Regions from separate parts of the Mesorhizobium sp. CAU 1732 genome, predicted to be linked through region 2. Evidence: predicted binding sites of a transcription regulator. Region 2 holds the regulator's gene; each other region holds the start of a gene.
What was found. Region 2 encodes LexA, which represses DNA repair genes until DNA is damaged. Its sites were predicted from a motif close to TGTTCNNNNTGTGTTCNG; they were not measured.
Positions count from the first base shown of each region.

Region 1: a site for LexA is predicted at 2,958-2,975, ahead of parE (DNA topoisomerase IV subunit B). Genes of this name have one in related genera too.
Region 3: a site for LexA is predicted at 2,058-2,075, ahead of AAFN55_RS07715 (cytoplasmic protein). Genes of this name have one in related genera too.

Region 1 is NZ_JBDQQR010000001.1:2,097,103-2,105,262, reverse strand. Features, by position in the region: gene gcvP (aminomethyl-transferring glycine dehydrogenase) at 1-867, shown strand, start outside; gene AAFN55_RS10265 (hypothetical protein) at 881-1,234, opposite strand; gene AAFN55_RS10260 (DUF6516 family protein) at 1,231-1,518, opposite strand; gene AAFN55_RS10255 (GGDEF domain-containing protein) at 1,571-2,719, opposite strand; gene parE (DNA topoisomerase IV subunit B) at 3,045-5,111, shown strand; gene AAFN55_RS10245 (DUF982 domain-containing protein) at 5,136-5,432, opposite strand; gene AAFN55_RS10240 (DUF2336 domain-containing protein) at 5,586-6,728, opposite strand; gene AAFN55_RS10235 (MaoC family dehydratase) at 6,869-7,321, shown strand; gene AAFN55_RS10230 (CoA ester lyase) at 7,321-8,160, shown strand, end outside.
Region 2 is NZ_JBDQQR010000001.1:2,876,222-2,884,381, reverse strand. Features, by position in the region: gene gltA (citrate synthase) at 1-155, opposite strand, end outside; gene gltX (glutamate--tRNA ligase) at 322-1,746, opposite strand; gene AAFN55_RS13970 (ComEC/Rec2 family competence protein) at 1,864-4,230, shown strand; gene lexA (transcriptional repressor LexA) at 4,253-4,969, opposite strand; gene glp (gephyrin-like molybdotransferase Glp) at 5,077-6,276, opposite strand; gene moaC (cyclic pyranopterin monophosphate synthase MoaC) at 6,287-6,775, opposite strand; gene trpC (indole-3-glycerol phosphate synthase TrpC) at 6,782-7,594, opposite strand; gene trpD (anthranilate phosphoribosyltransferase) at 7,591-8,160, opposite strand, start outside.
Region 3 is NZ_JBDQQR010000001.1:1,580,028-1,588,187, forward strand. Features, by position in the region: gene AAFN55_RS07705 (S9 family peptidase) at 1-575, opposite strand, end outside; gene AAFN55_RS07710 (MucR family transcriptional regulator) at 1,082-1,510, shown strand; gene AAFN55_RS07715 (cytoplasmic protein) at 1,638-1,916, opposite strand; gene AAFN55_RS07720 (helix-turn-helix domain-containing protein) at 2,130-2,546, shown strand; gene AAFN55_RS07725 (hypothetical protein) at 2,558-2,809, shown strand; gene AAFN55_RS07730 (DUF6456 domain-containing protein) at 2,840-3,358, shown strand; gene AAFN55_RS07735 (SufE family protein) at 3,370-3,804, opposite strand; gene AAFN55_RS07740 (DUF5330 domain-containing protein) at 3,873-4,235, opposite strand; gene AAFN55_RS07745 (PAS domain-containing sensor histidine kinase) at 4,734-6,464, shown strand; gene AAFN55_RS07750 (peptidoglycan-binding domain-containing protein) at 6,436-7,323, shown strand; gene AAFN55_RS07755 (DUF1491 family protein) at 7,332-7,679, shown strand; gene AAFN55_RS07760 (hypothetical protein) at 7,666-8,160, opposite strand, start outside.

The sequences.
Region 1 (8,160 bases), 780 kb from region 2:
GCGACCGTTCATCAGCATGGCGGACAGGTCTATCTCGACGGCGCGAACCTGAACGCGCTGGTAGGCCTCGCGCGTCCGGGTGATCTCGGCGCGGATGTCTGCCACATGAACCTGCACAAGACGTTCTGCATTCCCCATGGCGGCGGCGGACCGGGCATCGGCCCGATCGGCGTCAAGACGCACCTCGCGCCGTTCCTGCCGGGACACGTTGCAGGCGGCACGAAACATGCGGTGGCGGCAGCCCCCTACGGCTCCGCGTCGATCCTCCCGATCACATGGATGTATATCCGCATGATGGGCGCATCGGGCCTCAAGCGTGCGACCGAGACCGCGATCCTGTCAGCCAACTACGTCGCTGAACGGCTCAAGGCGCACTATCCCGTGCTGTATGCCGGCCGCAACGGGCGCGTCGCGCATGAGTGCATTCTCGACACGCGGGTTTTGAAGGAGCGTGGCGGCATCGGCGTCGAGGACATCGCCAAGCGGTTGATCGACTACGGTTTCCACGCGCCGACCATGTCATGGCCAGTCGCCGGTACGCTGATGGTCGAGCCGACCGAAAGCGAGCCGAAGCGCGAGCTGGACCGCTTCTGCGAGGCGATGATCGGCATTGCCGAAGAGACAGCGAAGGTCGCCGACGGCACGTGGCCCAAGGACGACAATCCGCTGATCAACGCGCCGCACACCGCAGCCGAGACGATGGGTGATGCGTGGAACCACCCCTATCCGCGCTCGGTCGCGGCCTTCCCGGCCGGCGAGACGGATTTCGCGTCGAAATACTGGCCGCCGGTATCACGCATCGACAATGTGGGCGGCGACCGCAATCTCGTCTGCTCGTGCCCGCCGGTGGAAGCACTGGCGAGCTGATTGCCGATCGAGGTCAGGCGTCCATGAGGATTGCCGCGCGGATTTCGTCATAGTCCGCGCGGAGCATACCGTCCTCGCGTTCGATGAGACCAATTGCTTCAAGCGCGGTCACATCCTCGTGGACGCGCTTGAAGTCGCGGCCGAGATCGCGAGACAGCGCGCGAATGCTGGGCGTGGGATGCCGATGCAGATGGCGCAGCATTTCGTAGCGCTTCTCCGTCATTACAGATGCCAGGGCCGCCCACGACAGGAACGTGACGCTGTCCTCGGCCTGAACCGCTTCGCCGCGCGCCGCCTGCCGCCATGCCTGGGAAACGCGGCTGGCTGCATCGCGCAGACTGCCGCCGACAACGATCTGTTTCTTCATGTGCAGCTCCTCATCGCTTCGACGTCCCGGACGAACTGCTCCAGCAGAGCGTCGATCGTCGTGAACACATAGGGTTCTTCAGCGCCCATACGATGTCGATGATCTCCCTTGCCGCGCTCATTGTCATAACCGAGCACGCGTCTGCCATCGACGATGTAGACCAACCGATATTTGAAGCTGTGCTGTGTGGGCGGCACCGGAGTAGGCACCTGCCACACCACCATTTCGACGAATGTGCCATCCAGGTAGACGACACGCTCCCGAACGATCAGTCGCGCCTTCATGATGGCTGTTATGTCAGCGACGCCTGATGGCGTCAAGCGCCATCAATCACCCTCACCCTGCCAAGCGCAGTTCGCCGGCTTCGACGCGGTTGCGGCCCGCGCGTTTGGCTTCGTAAAGTTCCGCGTCGGCGCGCGACAGCACCTCTTCGAAGCTGGCGCCTGACGGCCCGGGGAAGCCGATGCCGGCGCTGACCGTGCAGCGCAGTTCGCCTTGCGGCGTGGTGATGACCCTCGCGGAGAACGCCGATGCAATCCGTTCGGCCGCCATCCGCGCGTGATCGGGCGTGGTTTCCGACAGGATCAGCACGAATTCCTCGCCGCCCAGACGTGCCGCCGTCTCGCGATTGCGCACGGCGTCGCGCAGGATGTCCGCAAACATGCGGATCACCTCGTCGCCGCAGGCATGGCCGTAGTCGTCGTTCACGCGCTTGAAGTGGTCGAGGTCGAAGACGACGGCGGCATGTTGGGAACCGAGCACCTTTCCGCCAAATGCCTGAAACAGTGCGCGCCTGTTCAGGAGGCCGGTCAACGGGTCCGTCATGGCGTCGATGCGATGCTTGCGGGCAAGCCGTGCCTGGTCGACCGTCACGGACAGCGCGCCGATCGCCGTCATGCAGACGACGGCAACAACAATGTTCACGCGCTCGGCGAAATTGTCCGGAGCGCGCCCTATGCGCCATTCGCCGCCAAACAGCAGCACCGCTCCGCACAATCCGAACGACATGCCCAGCAGAACATAGAGCGCCGACAACGCGCTCATGGAGAACGGCGCCTCGTGTCTGGCGTTGAAATAAATGTGGCTGCACAGGACGAAGAGCATGCCAACCGTGGCGTTCTGCACCATCAGCGCCGTGCCGTCATAGCCCGCCGCCAGCAACGGCAGAACAATGGCGAGATAGGGGACGGCGATCAGCAGCGCAGGCTTGAAAGGCTTCGTGCCGAAGGCGAACTGACGCGCGGAAGCGTAGATCGTCGCGACCCCGGTAGGCAGCGACACCGCCACGTAGGAGCCGAGCCACACGTTCGGATGATTGACGTAGATCCAGTACGCCATGATGTGGCTGACGATGATCAGAAGGCCGATCGACCATGTGATCATGTAGTCGCCGCTGCGTGACGATATGCGAAACGCCAGCATCGTCAGGCTCAGGCAGAACCCTGAGATGGCGGTAGCCAGCAGGAGTGACGTAAAATCAAGCATCGAAGATCCAGCCAAGTCAGGGGGCAATTCGCTCAGCGTATAGTCTTCATTCTTATAGCAATGTTGGAGAATACCTATCTTCTGGAAGACCAGGACGGGTGTCGCGCTCCGGACGCGGAAATCCAAGCAGTTTTCCAGTAAGGCGGTCATCGGGGCGCAGATACACACCTTGGTGGTTAGCAATGCGGAAACCCGATCGTGACAATTGTAGGCACTGACGGGTGGACAGCGAGACGACCTGAACGTAACAGGAACCCGGTTCGCCTTTGCCATGGAAGCATGGCACTATCGCAAGCGATTCGGGGCTCACTCAACAACGGGCATCATGGACGACGCAAACGACCTCTTTTCGGGCATTCCGACCTCAGTTCCCGCGCAGGCGGCACGACCCGCCACGCCGGCGCGGCCTATCGACCCGCTGGTGCAGGCCGCGCGCGCCAAGCCCCAGCCGAAGGATGGCAGCGAAGGCTACAGCGCAGCCGACATCGAGGTGCTGGAAGGGCTGGAACCCGTCAGGCGCCGCCCCGGAATGTATATCGGCGGCACCGATGAAAAGGCGCTGCACCACCTCTTCGCCGAGGTGATCGACAACTCGATGGACGAGGCGGTGGCCGGCCATGCCACTTTCATCGACGTCGAACTGTCTGCTGACGGCTTCCTGACCGTGAGCGACAATGGGCGCGGCATCCCGATCGACCCTCATCCCAAATTCAAGGACAAATCCGCGCTCGAAGTGATCATGACGACGCTTCACGCAGGCGGAAAGTTCGACAGCAAGGTCTACGAGACGTCGGGCGGTCTGCACGGCGTCGGCGTCTCGGTGGTGAACGCACTGTCCGACGTGCTCGAAGTCGAGGTCGCGCGCGGCCGCCAGCTCTATCGCCAGCGGTTCTCGCGCGGCGTGCCGCAGGGCCCGCTCGAAGCGCTCGGCGAAGTGCACAACCGGCGCGGAACGCGGGTACGCTTCCACCCCGACGCGGACATCTTCGGAAAGTCGGCGAAATTCGAGCCGGCCCGCCTCTACAAGATGACGCGCTCGAAGGCCTACCTCTTCGGCGGCGTCGAAATCCGCTGGTCGTGCGATCCGGCCCTGATCGGCGAGAAGGACGAGACGCCCGCCAAGGCCGTCTTCCATTTTCCCGGCGGCCTGAAGGACTATCTGGCAGCCTCTCTCGGCTCCGACTTCCAGGTGACGCGCGAAATCTTCGCGGGAAAGAGCGAGAAGCAGGGCGGCCACGGCTCGATGGAATGGGCCGTGACATGGTTCGGCGGCGACGGCTTCATCAATTCCTACTGCAACACGATCCCCACCGGAGAAGGCGGCACCCACGAGATGGGCTTCCGCAACGTGTTGACCCGCGGGCTCAAGGCCTATGCCGACCTCACCGGCAACAAGCGCGCCTCGATCGTGACCGGCGAAGACGTGATGATCTCGGCGGCAGGCATGCTCTCCGTGTTCATCCGCGAGCCCGAATTCGTCGGCCAGACCAAGGACCGTCTGGCGACCGTCGAGGCGCAGCGCATCGTGGAAAGCGCGATCCGCGATCCGTTCGATCATTGGCTCGCCGACAATCCGCAGGAAGCATCGAAGCTGCTCGAATGGGTGATCGCGCGCGCTGACGAACGCGTTCGCCGACGCCAGGAAAAGGAAGTCAGCCGCAAGTCGGCGGTGCGCAAGCTGCGCCTGCCGGGCAAGCTGGCGGACTGCACGCAGAGTGCCGCGCAAGGTGCGGAACTCTTCATCGTCGAGGGCGATTCGGCCGGCGGCTCGGCCAAGCAGGCGCGCGACCGCGCGAGCCAGGCCATCCTGCCCCTTCGCGGCAAGATTCTGAACGTGGCGAGCGCCGGCAGCGACAAGCTTGCCGCCAACCAGCAGATCTCCGATCTCATTCAGGCGCTCGGCGCGGGTACGCGGTCGAAATATCGCGATGAAGATTTGCGCTATGACCGCGTGATCATCATGACCGACGCCGACGTGGACGGCGCGCACATCGCATCGCTGCTGATCACGTTCTTCTATCAGGAAATGCCGAACCTTATCCGTAACGGCCATCTCTACATGGCTGTGCCGCCGCTTTACCGCATCAGCCAGGGCGGCAAGGTGATGTATGCGCGCGACGACGCCCACAAGGATCAGCTCCTGAAGACCGAGTTCACCGGACGCGGCAAGGTCGAGCTTGGGCGGTTCAAGGGTCTCGGCGAGATGATGGCGTCGCAGTTGAAGGAAACGACCATGGATCCGAAGAAGCGCACGCTTCTGCGTGTCGATGTGAGCGTGGATGACGAGGCGGGCACGAAAGCCTCTGTCGACGCGCTGATGGGCACCAAGCCCGAAGCGCGCTTCCGATTCATCCAGGAACATGCCGAGTTTGTCGACGAACTCGATATCTGATCGGACCGCAGCCGATCAGATCGTCTACTGTGCCAGTCGAGAACCGGCCGAAGGCGATTTCGGGAATGCGATCGGCTCGACGGCAGGCACCAGAATGTTCGTCAGGCGGGCGAACTGGACGAAGCACTGCCGCGCCTTCTCCACCGACAGATGGCCTTCCATGGCCGCACGGCATGACCGTTGAGCGGTTGAAAATATAGGGCCGCGGCGTTCGGCCGGCCAAGTGTCGAGAAAAGAGGCAATCTCGCCGAGCGAGCGCATCTCGCGCGGGCCGGCAAAGCCATTGTTCACCACGACTGGCATGCTCAATTTCATTGTCATTGATACCTCCGTGGCGGTCTTCAACCGCCGGGGCGTCAGGCGGCATCATGCGGCCGTAGGCACCACGTGTAAAACCCGCAACTGGCGTAAATGTTTCACGATCAGTGAGCCAAATTACTCACACAGCGCATCCAAGCGTGAACTGTCGAAGAATTAGGCCGCGGCGATGGCCAAAGCATGGCCGCGCGCGTTGTCGCGAAGAACTTCGAGATGGATCGACTTGATCAGCGCCGCTGCCTCGCGGTCGCGCTCCGCGGGACCGGCCTGGCCGGGACCTGCGCCGATTTCCTTCAGCATGAGCCAGGTCACCTCCTGCGCGCCGGCGACGCGTCGGCCATTCGCCACCTCGCGCCAGACCTTGAGCGCACGCAGGAAGACGCGGTGCAGCGCGTCCGCAAGGCCGGCCGAGCGGAAAAGCGCGATCACGGCGACATCGCGGCCTGAAGCGAGGATCGCGCGAACGCGCCTATCGGACTGACCGGAGAGCGCGATCAGGACGGAGCCGAGAAAATCGACCTTGCCATGCGCAATCGTGCGCACGAGGAAGGAAGCCGTCAGGTCGCCGCGCAGGCGCAGATGTTCGATCAGGGCTGCGTGCTCCTGCGCGGGCGTGTTCTCGATCAGCGTCAGAGACGCGCGGACGCAGGCCTCGCGCGTGATGCGCTCGGCGCGTGCCGGCCCCATGAGGGCGAGAACGAGCGGCGACTGCTTGAGCGCCTCGCCCAGACGAACCAGCAGCAGATGCCGGCAATCGGATGGGAGCCTGCGGTCGACAAGCATCGCCTCGCGCAATTGTGCATCACCTCCGAACCGCTCCGCCATACGTCGGAACGACAGGGATGCCACGTCTGCGCCGTCATTTTTCAGAAGCGTGAGACAGGCTTCCAGTTCGCCCACTTCCGCGATCGCGGCGGCGAGCGACATCGACACGAACGGCCGCGATGCGATCAATGACTGGATAGCACCGTCCGACGAAGCGGCGCGGTCGATGAGGTCCGTATCGGTAAGCAACGGCGAACGGATGAGGATGACGCCCGCGACGTCGGCCTGGTCAGCGGCAAGGGCTGCAACGATCTGGGCAGGCGCATGCCTGCTCAACGACAGTACCTCCGCCATCGCCGCGCGGACCTTGGATGACGGATCGTCGAGAAGCAGTGTCAGCGCAGCCTCGGCCTCACAGCGATCCTCGAAGGGAAGCTCGTGGTCCAGGAAGGCGCGTGCCAGCGCGCTGGCTGCCGCCACGCGTTCCGAAACGCGTGCGTTGCCGATCCATTTGAGGAAATGCCTGACGATCATGGACGCCCACCCGACCCCTGCCCTATCTGTCGGTGAACACTAAGGAAAAATGGTTTACGAACGGTTCACCATAGTTCTTAACCTGCCGGCTACCATGCGCTTGGCAGATGAATGGCGATGAGATCTTGCAGGAGGACGATGTGGCTGGACTTTATCTGGAGGACTTCGAAGTCGGGCAAGTCATACGGCATGCGCTGACACGGTCGGTCACCGAACATGACAACATGCAGTTCTCGATGATGACGATGAACCCGCAGCCGCTGCACATCGACTTCGACTATGCGTCGAAGAGCGAGTGGGGCAAGCCGCTGGTCAATTCGCTGTTCACGCTTGGCCTGATGATCGGCATTTCCGTGCATGACACGACACTCGGCACCATCGTCGCCAATCTCGGCATGACGGAAACGAACTTCCCGCATCCGGTCTTTCACGGCGACACGATCCGCGTCGAGACGGAGATCAGGTCGATCCGCGAGTCGAAATCGAAGCCGGATCGCGGTGTGGTGGAGATGGAGCATCGCGCCTTCAACCAGCACGGTGATCTCGTCGCGCGCTGCCTGCGCCAGACGATGATCTACAAGAGGCCAGCGTAATGCGCTCGTTGCTGTTCGTGCCGGGCGATTCGGAGCGAAAGCTGGCGAAGGGGCTCGAATCCGGCGCCGACGCGCTGATCGTCGATCTCGAAGATTCGGTCGCGACCGACGGCAAGGCGCGCGCCCGCGCTATAACGGCCGAGTTCGTCGCATCGTCGAAGACCGGGCCCGCCATCTATGTCCGCGTCAACGACCTCACCACCGGCCTCACCGACGATGACCTCGGCGCGGTGATGAAGGCGGCACCGGCCGGCATCATGCTGCCGAAAAGCACCAGCGGCGACGATGTCGGAAGACTGGCGGTACGCCTGCGCGTTCTGGAAGCCGAAAACGGGTTGCAGGACGGCGTCACGAAAATCCTGCCGATCATCACCGAGACGCCGCTCGGCGTTCTCAATGCCGGCACCTACGGCAATTGCGGCCCTCGCCTTTCGGGCCTGACATGGGGGGCCGAGGACCTGGCGGCCGAGATCGGCGCATCGGCCAACCGCGACGAAGACGGGCGCTACACCGATTTGTTCCGCTTCGCACGGCTCTCGACGATATTGGCCGCGACGGCGGCCGAGGTTGCGCCGATCGACACGGTGTTCCCGAATTTTCGCGACACGGAGGCCTTCACGCGCGATTGCGTCGAAGGTGCACGCGACGGGTTTACCGGGCGTATGGCGATCCATCCCGCGCAGGTCGCCATCATCAACGAGGTCTTCACGCCGTCAGGGGAAGCGGTCGCGCATGCGCAGGCCGTGGTGGATGCCTTCGCCGCTGCGGGCAATCCCGGCGTCGTCGCGATCGACGGCAAGATGTTCGACCGCCCGCATCTCAAGCGGGCGGAAAGACTG
Region 2 (8,160 bases):
CTTGCGGTGGAGGTGAAACCGGGATCGTAGGTGAACGCGCCGGTGTCCTTGTAGAGGGCGCTGATGTCGATGACGTCCGGCCCGACCGACCCTTTTCGGACCTTGAATTCGCTGGCCTTGCCTTTGAAATCAAGCTTTGCAGTCGAATTGGTCATGACAATCACCTCTCAATGTATGTTGCCTCGTCGTCGATGCCGTCAGCGATAATGCATAACAACCGCGCGCCGATTGCGCGCTCTTGCTATCGCATTTGCGGGAGCGTGCCAAGCTATCCCGCCAGCGCATTGTTGCAATGCAAAAGATCGTCGTGACCGCGCAAATTCAGGCACTTGTCTGGTCACGCAGGCGTTCCAGGCTCTCCTCGCGCCCGAGCACGCCGAGCACGTCGAACACGCCGGGCGAGGTTGCGCGCCCGGTCAGCGCAGCGCGCAGGGGCTGCGCCACCTTGCCCAGTTTCAGCCCTGTTTTTTCAGCGTAAGCTCGCACCGCCGCCTCGGTCGATTGCGCCGACCAGTCGTCAATGGCTTCGAAATCCGGAAGCAGCCCCGCGATCGTGGCTCGCGCATCGGCGTCAAGGATTTGCGCCGCCTTTTCGTCGAGCGCCAATGGCCGAGCCGCAAAGAGATACTGCGCGCTGTCGGCAAGTTCGACCAGCGTCTTTGCGCGCTCTTTCAGACCGGGCATCGCCGCAAGCAGCATCGCCTTGTCCCGCTCGTTCAGCTCGGCCGGAATTGCGCCACGCTCTTCGATGTAGGGCAGGGTCGAGAGGAACTGGTCGAGCAGGGCGGCATCGTCGCTCTGGCGCATGTAGACGCCGTTCAAAGCCTCCAGCTTCTGGAAGTCGAAGCGCGCGGCACCCTTGTTGACGTCCTCGATCTCGAACCAGCGGATCATGTCCTGCGCGGCCATCACCTCGTCGTCTCCGTGGCTCCAGCCAAGGCGGACGAGGTAGTTGCGCAGCGCTTCGGGAAGATAGCCGAGCGCGCGATATGCTTCGACGCCGAGAGCGCCGTGGCGCTTGGAGAGTTTTGCGCCGTCCGCACCGTGAATGAGCGGGATATGCGCCATGACAGGCACATCCCAACCCATCGCCTGATAAATGACCGTCTGGCGCGCGGCGTTCGTCAGGTGATCGTCGCCCCGGATGATATGGGTGACGCCCATATCGTGATCGTCGACGACGACGGCATGCATGTAGGTCGGATTGCCGTCTGAGCGAAGGATGATGAAATCGTCGAGATCCTTGTTGGGAAAACGGACATCGCCCTGCACGCGATCGCGGACGATCGTCTCACCGTCGCGCGGCGCCTTGATACGGATCGCGCCCTTCGCGCCAGCCGGAGCCTCGGAAGGATCGCGGTCGCGCCAACGTCCGTCATAACGGGGTGGACGGCCCTCCGCGCGGGCCTTCTCGCGCATCTCGGTGAGCTCCTCGGGCGAGGCGTAGCAATAATACGCCTTGCCGGCGCGCACGAGTTCCTCGGCGACTTCGCGGTGACGCGGCGCGCGTTCGAATTGCGAAACCGGCTCGCCATCCCACTGCAAGCCAAGCCAGGACAGTCCATCGAGAATCGCCGCCGTGGCCGCGTCAGTGGAGCGCTCGCGATCGGTATCCTCGATGCGCAGCAGCATGACGCCGCCCGTGTGCTGGGCGTAGAGCCAGTTGAAGAGCGCGGTGCGCGCGCCGCCGATATGAAGATAGCCCGTCGGCGACGGCGCGAAGCGGGTTACGACCTTGTCAGACATGGATTTCTTCCCGGGAAGCGTCGTTGCGGGGCGGCATTGGCCGCCCGATGGTCTTTTGCTGGCGCTCATGTAGCATAGGAGGTCGGGCGTGCAAGCATTACCCGAGCGGGAAGCGGCATGGGTGGGGAAAGACCGATCGCGACGGACGAGCGCCGTCAGTACAGCGTGTCGCCGGATTTTGCGTCCGACGCGTCGCTCCCTGCTACCCGATCCTTCACCGATGTGACGGTGGGGCCGGTGGCTGGGCGGAACCTCCCTCGGCCGCGTCTGAACCTGGAGGCGCTGCAGGAGGCAGGGCGTTCGGGCTTCGAGCAGTATCTCGAACGGGGGAACGCCTTTCTCCTCGTGCCGGCGTTCATGGCGATCGGCGCGCTCGTCTACTTCACGATGCCCAGTGAGCCGCCCGCAATCTTGCTGGTTGTGGCCGCAGTGTTTGCTGCCGGATGCGCGGTGATGGCTGTTGCCAGGCCCGTCATGCGCCTGACGGCACTTGCCGCGCTGATGACCCTTATCGGCATGGGAGCCGCCAAGGTCGAGACGTGGCGAGCATTGACCCCGATGATGGGCGCGGAGATCACCACGCGCATAACAGGACGGGTGGCACGCATCGAGCACCAGTCCAGCGGTCGGTTCCGCCTGACGCTCGACGTCGTCTCGACGGCTCGCCCTGAGCTTCGCTATGCGCCCGACAGGATCCGCGCCACCGCGCGCGCAATACCGGAGGGACTGAAACCCGGCGACACGATGACGGGCCTCGTTCGCCTGATCCCGCCCTCGGGACCGGTTCGCCCGCAAAGCTACGACTTCTCCTTCAAGAGCTATTTCGATGGAATCGGCGCGATCGGCTTCTTTCTCAACAATCCCGAACTTGCCGACATCGTCACAACACCTCGGTTCGGAGACCGCGTCCGCGCCTGGATCGAAGAGCAGCGCGGCATCATGGCGGGGCGGATCGCATTGCAGATCGGCGGCCCGGAAGGCGAGATCGCGGCAGCCCTCATCACCGGCGTCCGTGCGGGCATTCCGGAGGACATCAACGAAGCGCTTCGCGTCGTCGGCCTCTATCATGTGATCTCGATCTCGGGGCTTCACATGGCGCTCGTGGCGGGAACGCTCATGGTCGGCATGCGATGCTGCTTCGCGCTTGTTCCGGCCTTCTCGTCGCGGCACCCGGTGAAGAAATACGCCGCGTTTGTGGCGCTGTCGGCGACCGCATTCTACCTCGTGATGTCGGGCGCGGATGTCGCTGCACAACGAAGCTTCATCATGCTGGCGGTCATGCTGCTTGCTGTGATGGTGGACCGCGCGGCGCTGACCATGCGAAACCTTGCGATCTCGGCGATCATCATCCTTTTGATCGCGCCGCATGAAGTCGTCGGCCCGAGTTTCCAGATGTCGTTTGCGGCAACTGCCGCGCTCGTTGCCTCCTATGCTGCGTGGACGGAATACCGACAGGGAAAGCCGGCCAGCGGACCTCCGCCGCGGCGGTCGCCTGTCGCCTCCGTCCTGCGGGCGAGCGGAATCTACGCGGCGGGGCTCTCGATGACGTCCGTCGTCGCCGGCCTTGCGACGGCGCTTTTCACCGCATGGCATTTCCAGCAGGTCGCCCCGCTCGGTCTGGTGGCGAACCTGGCTGCAATGCCGTTCGTCTCGGTGATCGTCATGCCGATGGCGGTCATCGCATCGATCCTCATGCCGTTCGGCCTGGAAGGGCCAGCGCTGCAATTGATGGGGCTCGGCATCGCCGCGATGAATGCGGTCGCGATCTGGCTGGCTGAGCGATCCGTATTCGACATGACCGGCGCGATTCCGCTGGGCGCCGTGCTGATCACGACGCTTGCACTCGCATTTCTGACGATGACGGATGGGGTGATGCGGTGGGCTGCCGCGCCGCTTCTGGCAATCGCCGCATTCATGCTTTTCATGCGGGATGTGCCGGATGTCATCATCTCCGAAGATGGCAGTCTCGTCGCCATGCGGCTCGAGGATGGCCGCGTCGCCGTCAATCGCCCGCGTCCGCGCGCATTTACGATGGACAACTGGATGCGAGCTTTTGCAGCCACGGAGATCGTCCGACCCGGCACTGCCGCGGGATCACAAGCGGAGCACGCCTCGGGCTTCATCTGCAACGACGAGGGCTTGTGCATCGCGCGGCACGGAAGCGGGGGCGTTGTGGCCTATGCGGCGACCGAAAATGACGCGGCAGGTGTCTGCGGCGAAGCAACCGTCATCATCATCGACGACGCCACCGCCGGCGATCCGTGCGAAAACGCGGCAGTGCTGGTCATTACCAAACGCGACCTCGCGCGCCATGGCAGCGTCGAGTTCTCGTTTCCCGCAAATGGCCTGCGCCCCACGCCCCGCTACGCGATCAGGGAACCGTACCGCGCGTGGCACCATCATCGCCAGTTCTCGCGCGCAGCGCGCGGCATGCCGCCCTACCAGCGCGAAAATCCCGCCGAAGCCAATGACCGGCGGGATTAGAGGCCGGGCGCGCCGTCTGCCTTCAATAGCGGCGGATCAGGCCGACGAGTTTGCCCTGAACCTTGATGCGGTCCGGTCCGAAGATGCGTGTTTCGTAAGCCGGATTGGCGGCTTCCAGCGCGATCGACGCGCCCTTTCGACGGAACCGCTTGAGGGTCGCTTCCTCGTCATCGACGAGCGCAACGACGATATCGCCCGGACTGGCCGTCTGGCCATCCTTGATGATGACCGTGTCGCCGTCGAAGATGCCGGCCTCGATCATCGAGTCGCCTTTGACCTCGAGCGCATAGTGCTCGCCACCGGACAGCATTTCCGGCGGTACGCTGATCGAATGCGTCTTGTGCTGGATCGCGTCGATCGGAACGCCGGCCGCGATCCGCCCCATGACCGGGATCGATACGGACGCCGGAGTGTCGTCGTCATTGCTATGGGTATGCAGGCGGGAGCGCTCAGGCGCCCTGCCGAGGCTGCCCTGGATGACGCTCGGTGAAAACTTCTTCGCCGCATTCAGGCCCGGAGCAATCGAATCGGGAAGCCGCAGAACCTCCAGCGCGCGCGCCCTGTTGGGAAGACGCCTGATGAAGCCCCGTTCCTCGAGAGCGGTGATGAGACGGTGGATGCCGGATTTGGACGCCAGATCGAGCGCTTCCTTCATTTCGTCGAAAGAAGGGGGGATTCCCGTCTCCTTCAACCGCTCATGGATGAAGAGAAGCAGTTCGTGTTGCTTGCGCGTCAGCATCGCTCGCCCCTTGGGAATCGATCCAAAAACAAAACCAGAACAAACACTATCTGTTCCAGTTGTGTTCCGCAACACGTTTAATTTTAATGAATTCGTTGATGCTTTGTTCAGCTTAGCAGCATGACGCGGCAAGCATCGCCAGGCTCGGCCGCGGCTGCTCCCGGCTCTCTGACGATCAGCGCATTCGATGCGGCGAGCGTCTTGAGCATCGACGAATCCTGCGTGCCGAAGGGGGTCGCGGTGAGTTCGCCATCACGGTCCTCGACATGCGCCCGCACGTAATCCTGTCGGTGATCGTTGGCTTTCATGGGCGATCCGAGACGGGCTGAGCGCAATCGGTTGGCGGTAGAGCGGCCGGCGAGGGCAGCCACCAGCGGCACGAGGAAGACATAGGCACAAACCATGCTCGAGACAGGGTTGCCCGGCAGACCCAGCACCCGCGTGTCATCGAAGCGCCCGAACATCAGCGGCTTGCCCGGACGCATGGCGATCTTCCAGAACTCAAGCTGCATTCCCTGGCCGGCAAGCACGTCGCGGACGAGGTCGTGGTCACCGACAGACGCGCCGCCCAGCGTGACGACGATGTCGGCGCGCGCGGCGCGTGCGCGATCCATGGAGGCGGCGATCTGCGCGCGATCGTCGGGGACGATGCCGAGGTCGAGGATTTGCGCGCCGGCGTTGCGCGCGATCGCGGCGACGCCATAGCTGTTGGACGCGACGATCTGGTCCGGGCCGGGATTGTCACCCGGTGCGACAAGCTCCGTGCCGGTGGCGATGATCGCGACCAGCGGTTTGCGCACAACCGGCAGCATCGCATGGTTGGCGGCCGCGGCGAGCGAAAGTGCGGCCGGATCGAGCAGGCGGCCAGCGCTCAAGAGTGGCTCGCCGGTGATGAAGTCGAGGCCTTCGCGGCGGATGTGTCTGCCCTTTGGCGTCGCTTCCAGCGCCTCGATGGTCTGGTTGCCGACACCCTTGGCATCTTCCTGAAGGAGAACCGTGTCGGCGCCATTTGGAATCGGTGCGCCGGTAAAGATGCGCACGGCCTCGCCGGGGCCGACCGTGCCGTCGAAGCGCTTGCCGGCGATCGATTCGCCGATCACGTTGAGCTTTGCCGGTATGGTCTCGATGTCTTGCCCACGCACCGCATAGCCGTCCATCGCCGAGGCGGGGAAGGGCGGTTGCGTTCGTCTTGCGGCGATGGCCGAGGCCAAAACGCGACCGGAGGCTTCGGCGATTGCGACATCTTCCGCGCCAAGCGGACCGGCGTCGCGCAGGAGTTGCGCCAGCGCATCGTCGACGGGCAGCAGACCAGCCAACTCAGGCCTCCGCGGCGCGGTAATCGCCGGATTTGCCGCCGCTCTTCTCGACAACGCGGATTCCGGTGATCGTCATTCCACGATCGGCGGCCTTGGCCATGTCGTAGATCGTGAGGCAGGCGACGGATGCGGCCGTGAGCGCTTCCATCTCCACACCGGTTTTGCCGGTCACACGGGCCAGCGCGCGCACGCGCAGGCCGGGCAGCGTGGCGTCAGGCTCGATATCGACGGAAACCTTCGTGAGCAGAAGCGGATGGCAAAGCGGAATCAGCTCGTGCGTGCGCTTGGCCGCCATGATGCCGGCGATGCGCGCGGTGCCCAGAACGTCCCCCTTCTTGGCGTCGCCATCGAGGATCATGCGCAGCGTCTCCGCTTTCATGACCACCGCGCCTTCCGCGATCGCGGTACGCTCGGTCTCGGCCTTGGCGCCGACATCCACCATGTTGGCTTCGCCCGATGCACCCAGATGTGTGAGGCCGGAACCGCTCATCGGGTGTCAGCCTGCCGCGCTGCGCTGTTCGATGCCGAGAAGCGTGCGGGTCGCAAGTGTCACATCGGCCTGCCGCATCAGGCTCTCGCCGACGAGGAAGCAGGAGATGCCAGAATTCGACAGGCGATTGCAGTCGGCATGCGTGAAGATGCCGCTTTCGCCGACGATGAGGCGCTCGTCGGGCACGAGTTGCGCCAGACGTTCCGATGTCTCGAGGCCTACTTCAAACGTTCGCAGGTTGCGGTTGTTGATGCCGATGAGGGGTGAGGCGAGTTTTAGGGCGCGCTCCATCTCCGCCTCGTCATGCACCTCGATCAGCACGTCCATGCCGAGGTCGTGCGCTTCGCCTTCCAGGGCCCGCGCGTCGTCATCCGATAGGCTCGCCATGATGATCAGGATCGCGTCAGCACCCCAACTGCGCGCTTCATGGACCTGATAGGTCTCGAACATGAAGTCCTTGCGCAGCACGGGCATGGCGGTCGCCGCGCGTGCGTGGGTGAGGAATTCCGGTGCGCCCTGGAACGATGGCGTGTCGGTCAGGACGGAAAGGCAGGCCGCGCCCCCGGCTTCATAGGCGCGGGCGAGTGACGGCGGATCGAAATCGGCGCGGATGAGGCCCTTGGAGGGGCTCGCCTTCTTGATCTCGGCGATGAGCGCAAAGTCTCCGACCGCCTGCTTGGCCTGGATCGCCTTACGAAAGCCCCTCGGCGCATCGACGTCGCGGCTGCGCGCCTTGAGCTCGGAAAGCGGCACCGCCGCCTTTGCCGCGGCGATTTCGTCGCGCTTGTAGACTTCGATCTTCTGGAGAATGTCCGTCATTGCGGCTTCCCCTTTCGGTTGGAAACGTGAACCAGCCTATCCAGCGCCGCAAGAGCAGACGCGCTGTCGATCGACTGCGTGGCCATGGCGATGCCGTCCGGGAGCGTCGCGACCGTGCCCGATACGACGAGGGCACCCGCCGCGTTGAGGATTGCGATGTCGCGGTAGGCGTTTCGCTCGCCCGACAGGACGGCACGCAGGGCGCGCGCATTGTGCTGCGCGTCGCCGCCTTTCAAATCCTCCGGCCTCGCCCTGGCAAGACCGACATCCTCCGGCGCGATTTCGAAGGTGCGAACCTCGCCATTCTCAAGCGCTGCGACCTTCGTCGTGCCCGCTGTGGTCATCTCGTCGAGGCCATCGCCATGGACGACCCAGATCGATTCGGAGCCGAGCCCCTTGAGAACATGCGCGATCGGCTCGACCCATTGCGGCGCGAAGACACCGACCAGTTGGCGCGAAACGCCGGCCGGATTGGAGAGCGGACCAAGCAGGTTGAAGATCGTGCGCGTGCCGAGTTCGACGCGGGACGGGCCGACATGGCGCATGGCCGAATGATGGGCGGGCGC
Region 3 (8,160 bases), 1.3 Mb from region 2:
GAGCCGCCCGTATCGCTGACGCGGTCTTCGAGGTCGTTGCCGCTCGCGATGTCGCGTACCATCAGCGTGTAGAATTCCGAGCCCTTGTCGTCATACCCCCAGAGAAGGCGCTTGTGGTCAGCCGAATGATCGACGCTGCCGATGCGGAAATAGGCAGTCCCTTCCGCCTCCTTGTCGCCGTCCAGAAGCATGTCTTCGTCTCCGCCGTCGCGGGGCGTGCGGATGAAGCGGGGTTGCTCGCCGCCGACCCGGTACGACATGCCATAGGCGAAATCGCCGTCTTTCATGGGAACGCTGGAATCGTCCTCCTTGATCCGGCCCTTCATCTCGGCGAACAACGTCTTCTGCAGCGCAGCCGTATCGGCCATCAATGCCTGCTGATAGGTGTTCTCGGCTTCGAGATGAGACCGGATCGCCGGGTCGAGCAACGCGGGATCCTTGAACATGTCCTGCCAGTTGTCCGCGCGCAGCCAGGCGTAGTCGTCCGTCCGCTCGATGCCGTGGTTGACGTCGACATGCGGCCTGCGATCCGTCGTGGGGGCGGACAAAGCGGGAAATGTGCTGGTTCTGGACATGAAGTGAAGTAGCCTTGCTGATGAGTCTGAAGTGGCGAACGAAGTGGCGGAGGCCCAGCATGTCGAGCCGTCGGATCATGCGAATATCGGTAAGGATGAGCGCAGCACAAGAGATGTCATGCGCGACGTTGTAGGCAGTCACACGGACCGATCATCTATGCCGGGTGATTCGTGGCCTCTTTAGATTTGAGCGGTGATTCCACTATCATTGCAGGGGGAGGGCACAATGCATGCGCGCCAGGTTGCGGCGCCGGCGATGCACGATCACAGATTGTACAAACCGATTGAATTTCGAGCGTCCATTAAGAGCAAAATACTTATCTATACTGCATAGTCACTAACTATTTGGAGAATGGTCGAATATTGAATTGACTTGTCTTAAGAGCAGGCTCACATATGCGGCAGTAGCGCGAATCGAAGGTGCGGCACACAAGCGCCCAAGCGTTACGTTCAGGGCGCAGATTCTGCCCCGAAATGACTAACTTGCAACGTACTGGGGCCAAAACATGGACATGACTGAAACTCCCGCTAAAAATGACGATATGCTGATAGAGCTGACCGCAGATGTGGTCGCAGCTTATGTCAGCAACAATCCCGTTCCTGCTGGTGAACTACCAAATCTGATCGCAGATGTGCATGCTGCGCTCGGCCGCGTTGGTGGTGCTCCCGAGCAGGCACCGGCCGACAAGCAGAAGCCTGCGGTGAACCCGAAGAAGTCGGTTCACGAGGACTATATCATCTGCCTCGAGGACGGCAAAAAGTTCAAGTCGCTGAAGCGCCACCTGATGACGCATTACGGCCTGACGCCTGATCAGTATCGCGAGAAGTGGGGCCTCGATGCGAGCTATCCCATGGTCGCTCCGAACTACGCGGCTGCGCGCTCGCAGCTTGCGAAGAAGATGGGCCTGGGCCGAAAGCGCAAAGTGGTCCGGTAGCCGCCCGACAATCATGCTTTAATGAATTCAATGCTGACGCGACCGTCTTCGGTTGCGGCCAGACGATAGATGAAGGCGGTGTCCCACCGGGACGCCGCCTTTTTCGCGCGTGCCGTGTCGGGGCGGATCAGGGATTGCTCGATGCCTTGATGCGATCGAGCGCCTGCTTGAGCGCGATGTGCCGATTGAGGTCGTAGCTCCAGTGCCGGCGCATGCCGCGAAGGCGCTCGCGCTCGATCAACCGCTCGAGCTTGACGCGAACACGCTTTGCGTCCTCCCCGGATGCCGACAGCGCCGCATCGCGATCGATACGGCCGAGGACGAACAACGCCGCGGTTTCGCCCGCGCGATGCGTCTCGTCATTCTTGCGCAGCCGGAACTGGTGCGCCTCTTCCCTGATACCCAAACCGTGCTCCTTCCATCAAGCTGTTGTCGCTCGATGGTGCGCCGGGCCTGAAGGTGCGTGGATAAAATTGCCCCTCCGGTCCTGTGAAAAAAACAAAAATCCAAACGAAAACAATATCCTGGTGAAAACTTCGCCTGATAATGTTCTGTTTTTGTTCACATGCCGGCGCGCTCTCGATATAAGAATTTATTCCTACGAACGAGGGGTGAGGTCTTGCGGGCAACAGCGCTGGAAACGAAAGATGAGCCGATTGCGAACACCGGGATTGAAACGGTCTCCTACGCGGTCGATCTTTTAAAGCTCTCGCGGCGCGATCGTGCCGCGACCGTCTGCGATGGCGTGATCGACATTACGTCGGCGCTTTTCAACGTAAGCGGGCGGGATGTGCGGCAACCGGGCCGATCGACACTCGACATCAGCCGGGTGCGCCAGGTCGGCATGTATGTCGCGCATGTGACGCTTGGCATTTCGATGCGCGACGTGGGCGAGGGGTTCGGGCGCGACCGCACGACGGTCCTCTATGCGTGCCACCAGATCGAGGATTTGCGGGACGATGCCGAGTTCGACAGCATCGTCGCGATGATGGAACGCGTGGTTCTCGCCGTCTTCGGCCGAATGGATCGGGATTGAGGTGCGGAATCATGAACCAGGACAAGGCGGCAACGCGCAGCATTCGATTTCTTGCAAAGGGCGAGGCGACGATACGCGGCGCGGCAAATCGCGAACGCGTCCTGCTGGATGGAGCGGACCGGGGCGTCATCGGCGTTGCGAGCGAGGTGCTTGATGATTTGGCCAGGAGGGGGCTCGTCGTCATCGACGGAGCGCAGCTTCGCCTGACCCAGCTTGGCGTCTCCGCAGCCAGGCGCGAGGCGGCTCCCGTCCACGCATTCTAGGCCCAGCATCAGGAGCGCGAGGCTGTGGTGATGGAGACGGCCAGCGGCCGTGAGACCGTGACCGTCAACGCGGCGGAATCGCCGCTGGGCCTTTTGCGGCGTTACCGCACGAAACAGGGTTCGCCGTTTCTGAGCCTGCGCGAGTTCGATGCAGGCGAGCGGCTGCGCGCCGACTACAGCCGCGGGCAGATCATGCCCCGCATGGGCGTCAATTGGGGCGCGGTGAGTGCCACGGGGCGGGGCTCAGGCGACAGGAACGGCATTGCCGACCTGACGGATGCGGCACTCTCCGCGCGGTTACGGGTCGAGCATGCGATCGATGCAGTCGGCCCGGAACTGTCCGGCGTGCTGATCGACGTCTGCTGCTTCCTGAAGGGGCTTGAGCGCGTGGAGACGGAACGTCATTGGCCGGCGCGCTCGGCGAAGCTGATCCTCAAATCTGCTCTCGGCGTTCTCGCGCGCCACTATGAGCCGCCGCGCAAGACCACACGCAAGGCGGATGCGATCCTGCATTGGGGGACGGCGGACTACCGACCGAGTTTGGGCTAGGCAGCCATATGTCAGCCGGCCGTCGCGGATGACAGCGCCGCTTCCGCCTCGTCGCGGATGCGGCGGATCATCGAGCGGAGCCCGTTCGCGCGCTGCGGCGTGAGGTGCTCGTCGAGGCCGAGATCCCGCAGCGTGCCTTCGGCGTCGGTCTGCGCGATTTCAGAGGCTTTTCGGCCGGAATAGAGCGCGAGGACGATCGCGACCAGACCTTTGACGATATGGGCATCCGAATCGCCGAGGAAGCTCAGGGCCGGATCGTCTCCGGAGCCGCGTGTGGTGTGGAGCCAGACCTGGCTCACGCAGCCGCGCACCTTGTGGGCCTCGTCGCGGGCCGTTTCAGGATAGGGGGCAAGGTCGCCGCCGAGCTCGATGATATAGCGATACCGCTCTTCCCAATCGTCGAGGAAGGTGAAGTCTTCGCGGATGGCTTCGATCGTGGCGCTCATGATTGCGCATATAGTGTCTGCCCGCCTCGCAGTCACCTTCAAAAGCGGCGCAGTTCGCGAACCGGACGCTATTGAGCCTGCGGCGCGACGTCCGCGACCGGCAGGACCACGTCCTGCGGCAACTCGACGGAACCGGTGTGGATCGGCTCCTGCGTCGCTGCCGTTTCGCCGAACTGCTCATCAAGCACGCCATAGGCGAGGCGTGCGCCTTCCTTTGCGCGGATGCCGATCGTCGTGAACGCGGACCGACCGATCTCGCACACATGGGGCTGACGCTCGCAGATGCCGGCCATGTCGCCGATCGCCGCCTTGGCGGCGAAGAACGCCTCGACAGGACCGACGGTCCGCTCGCCGTCCGCCGTACTGCCGCCGAACGGAATCAGCAGCAGCACCAGTGAAAGCCAGAACGCGGATTTGATCAGAAAACCCATTGCCACACCCTCGATACTTGAGCGGACGTCTGCTCCCCAGCCCGCTTCATGTGCCGATAATGCGCGAGGGATGCAAAAGGTCGCTTGCAGAGACGAATCGAATTTGGCGCAAGATTGAGTCGAATTGGAGCTATCGGGATTTGATTCAAAGTTTAATTGAAGTCCGGGGCGGGATTGCGATGACGGGTGAATCGGCAAGTGACTGAAAAGACTTGATTTATCGAGATTTCCCGCGTCCGGGTCGTCGCCGGTGGCCGACCAATCCGATCGTTGCCGGCTCTTACCCTCTGTTTACCATGGCGGCAATTGCACGCCTTCCGGCCGCTTCTATCCCCCGATTGCGTGCCCAGATGGGGGTAGCGGACCCGCTCGTTTATTCATTCCTTAAACCGCGAATGAGAGGGTCTGGATCAAAGAAATCGATCCGCCAAGCGGACGTTGTGTGAGTGCGTTGAGTTGAGTTCAGAAGCGACCAGAGCTGGTGACTGGTTGGCCGGGATGACCGCAGGATGCGAGCGCCTGGTACACCCCTCGGTGAACGCCGCCGACCGCGTGCAGCATCGCAGGCTTATCTGCGTGCTTCTCGCCGGTCCGTTCGTGCTTGCCGCGGCGATCGCCCAGACCATGGTTCCCGCGTTCGGCGCGGCTATCGCGCTCGGTGCGCTGTGCGCGACCTTCGGGATCGGCTGGCTCATGGCTCTTCTCGTGTCGCGCAATGGCGAGATGCGCATCGGCGGCGTCGCGGCTCTCATACTCTCGTCTCTCGTCGTCGGCATGGGCGTCCAGCTTTCAGGCGGCGCGAGCGGACCGCTTGCCCTTCTGGTCGCCGCGATCCCGCTCGAAGCCTACTGGATCACGCGCTCGCGCAAGGTGGCGGGTGTCGCCGGCGGCGTCGCGGTTCTCTTCGCCGCGGCATTCGCGTTGGCAAATGGGTTGCCGGCAGGCGAGGCGAGCGCATGGCAATGGATTTCGCCGGTGCTCTACGGTGCCACGCTGTTTGCGCGTTGGGCCGGAAGCGAGGCGAGCAAGGATGCCACGGCAGCCGATGCTCAAGCCAACCTGCCCGAACATGCGTTCGACGCGGTCGTCTTTCGTCTGAACAAGGGCACCGACGTCGAGACGGCATCGTCGCAGGCTAAGGACATTCTCCGCCTGGAGCCTGACCTGCTGCTGGGGTCCGGCCTGTTCGACCGCATCCATGTTGCAGACAGGGTCGCATTCCTGTGTGCGGCGGCGCGCGTCCGTGAAGACGGCGAGCCGCAGCGTTGCGACGTCCGGGTCAGGATGCCCATGTCGACGGACGGCGCCGGCTTTTATGCGCCATTCGAGGCGGAATTCGTTTCCGTGGACGGCGGAGCGGTCCTGCTGCTGCGCGATGGAAGCGCGACAGCGGCTCTGCGCGATGCATTGGCCGAGGCGCTCGACAAGGCCGGCGCGACCGAGGTGGCGAAAGGGCGTTTCCTCGCGGCAGTCAGCCACGAACTGCGCACGCCGCTCAATGCGATCATCGGATTTTCCGACATGCTGCTGCATCGGGAAATCTCCGGCGACCTCGCGCCCAAGCAGGTCGAGCATGTCAGCATCATTCGCGAGGCCGGCAACCATCTGCTCTCGGTCGTGAACGCCATTCTGGACGTCTCGAAGATCGAATCCGGCTCCTATCAAATCCACGCGGAATCGTTCGATCTCCAGCCGGCGCTCGACCTGTGCTGTGCAATGCTGGAGCCGCAGGCTACCGCCAAGCAGGTCAATCTGGCCGCAAGGCTTCCGCGCGATCTGGGCGAGGTCCATGGCGACCCGCGGGCCGTGCAGCAAATCCTGCTGAACCTGGTCTCGAACGCGATCAAGTTCACGCCGGAAGGCGGCAGCGTCACCGTCAATGCGACACGCAAGGCGGACACGATCCGCATCTTCGTGAACGACACCGGCATCGGCATATCCGGCGACGATCTCGAGCGTCTCGGCCAGCCGTTCATGCAGGTGCAGAACGACTACACGCGCCAGTTCCAGGGCACGGGGCTCGGGCTCTCGCTCGTAAAGGGTCTCGTCCGGCTGCATGGCGGCACGATGAGCATCGAAAGCGCACCGGGGCTTGGCACGACCGTGATGATCGGTCTGCCGACAGCCGATACGGTGATGCAGAATGACGACATCGTCGGGATTTCGGTTCCGGCGAACGAAGGCAAGGCAGGGGACAGGAATGGCATCGCGCTCCGCAAAATCGCCTAAGCGGCGCAAACCGGAGAACCGGTACGAGGACGAGGGCGGAATCGGCGCGTTCCTCGCCAAACACCGCTTCGCCGTGGGCGGCACGACCGCCTTTGCGGTGGCGTTCGCCTATGTCGCCGCCAATGCGATCTGGTATCAGCCGCACGCCCATGGCGGCGCGTTCTTCGCGACGCGCCCGAGCCCGGTGGCAGTCGCTCCAGCGGCTGGTGCAGGGGAAATGAATGTCGCGGATTCAAACGTCGAGACGGTCATAAAGCTCGAACGCGAAGCGCCGGTCGAAGAACGGCTTGCGGCACTCGAGACGCCGCCCGTGACGCCACAGCCGCGTGTCGATCCGGCGCAGGTGCCGATCCCCGCTCCGTCGTCCACGACGGAAACGTCAGGCGCGTTGGCCGGCAACGGTGACGCGGTCGTGCAGGATGTGCAACGGATCCTGGCCGAGCTGAACCTCTATGACGGCAAGGTGGATGGTCTGACCGGCCCGCAGACGCGGGGAGCCATCGAGAACTATCGGCGGATCGTGGGCCTCACCGTCTCGGCGGATATCGACGACCAGCTTCTGAGCCAGTTGGGCGCGACGCCGCGCACGGAAAGCAGGTCTCCGCCCTTGCCGCAGGGATCGCCCGGCACGGACATGATCGAGACGTCCTCGTCGGGCGCGAGTGCCGATCCGATGATCATGAAGATCCAGGCGGGCCTGAAAGCATTCGGCAATGAGGGCATCGATATCGACGGTGTCGTGGGCTCGCGCACGAAATCCGCGATCGTCGAGTTCCAGTCGCTGTTCGGCCTGCCCGAAACAGGGCAGCCTGACGAAGCGCTTTATGCCAAGATGCGCGAAATCGGCTTGACGAACTGAGCGCTCATTTGCGGGTCACCACGGATTTCTGGGTTTCGGCCATCGTGCGGCGGGCATTTTCCGCCGGCGGATTCGCGGCTGTCGAGCGGCGCGGTTCGAGCGAAGCCGGTGCCGTGCTGATCACGCAGCGCGATCGGCTGGGCGAAACCACGCTCTACGGCCCGGCGCCGCAGACCAGCTATGACAGCGCGAAGCCCGACGACCGCATGTTCGCCCAGATGCTCAAATCGACGGAGCCGGAGGCCATTCGCCAGCGTATCGAACGCGAGATGCGCTTCGATCCGGATGTGTGGCTGGTCGAGCTGGAAGTGGACGACGCGCTCTTTGCCGAGCTGATCGCGGTCACGACGCCTTGAGCGCGCGCACGCCGACCGGCGCGTTGGCCGGTTCCCCGTAAGCCATCGGGATCGGCGCCGGCGAGGTGTCGTCCTGCGCCCGGTAGGCATCACGCCACGTGGCCACCATCTGGCGCGCCGTCTCGGGCGTGATCGTCTGATAGGCGTCGATGAACGCGGCCGTCATGCGGGCATGGCCCGATTGTCCCGACCATGCGCATTGGAAAACCAGGAAGGCTTCTTCCTCGATCAGGGCAATCGCCCGAAGCGACACGATGAGGCGTGACGGGTCGAGGCTGTCGGCGATGTCGCGCGCCAGCGGCAGCGGCACGCCGAGTTCGTCCGCGAGCGCCGTGTGGAAGAGGGCAGGGACGCCGGAAAGCGCCGTCGAGCGCAGCTTGCGATACGACCCCGGCTCTCCCTCCCAGCGCAACTGAACCGCTTCGCCGCGCAGGGCTACCTGTGCTGCGGCGCCCGACGGCTTCATCATCGTGCGCAGGCG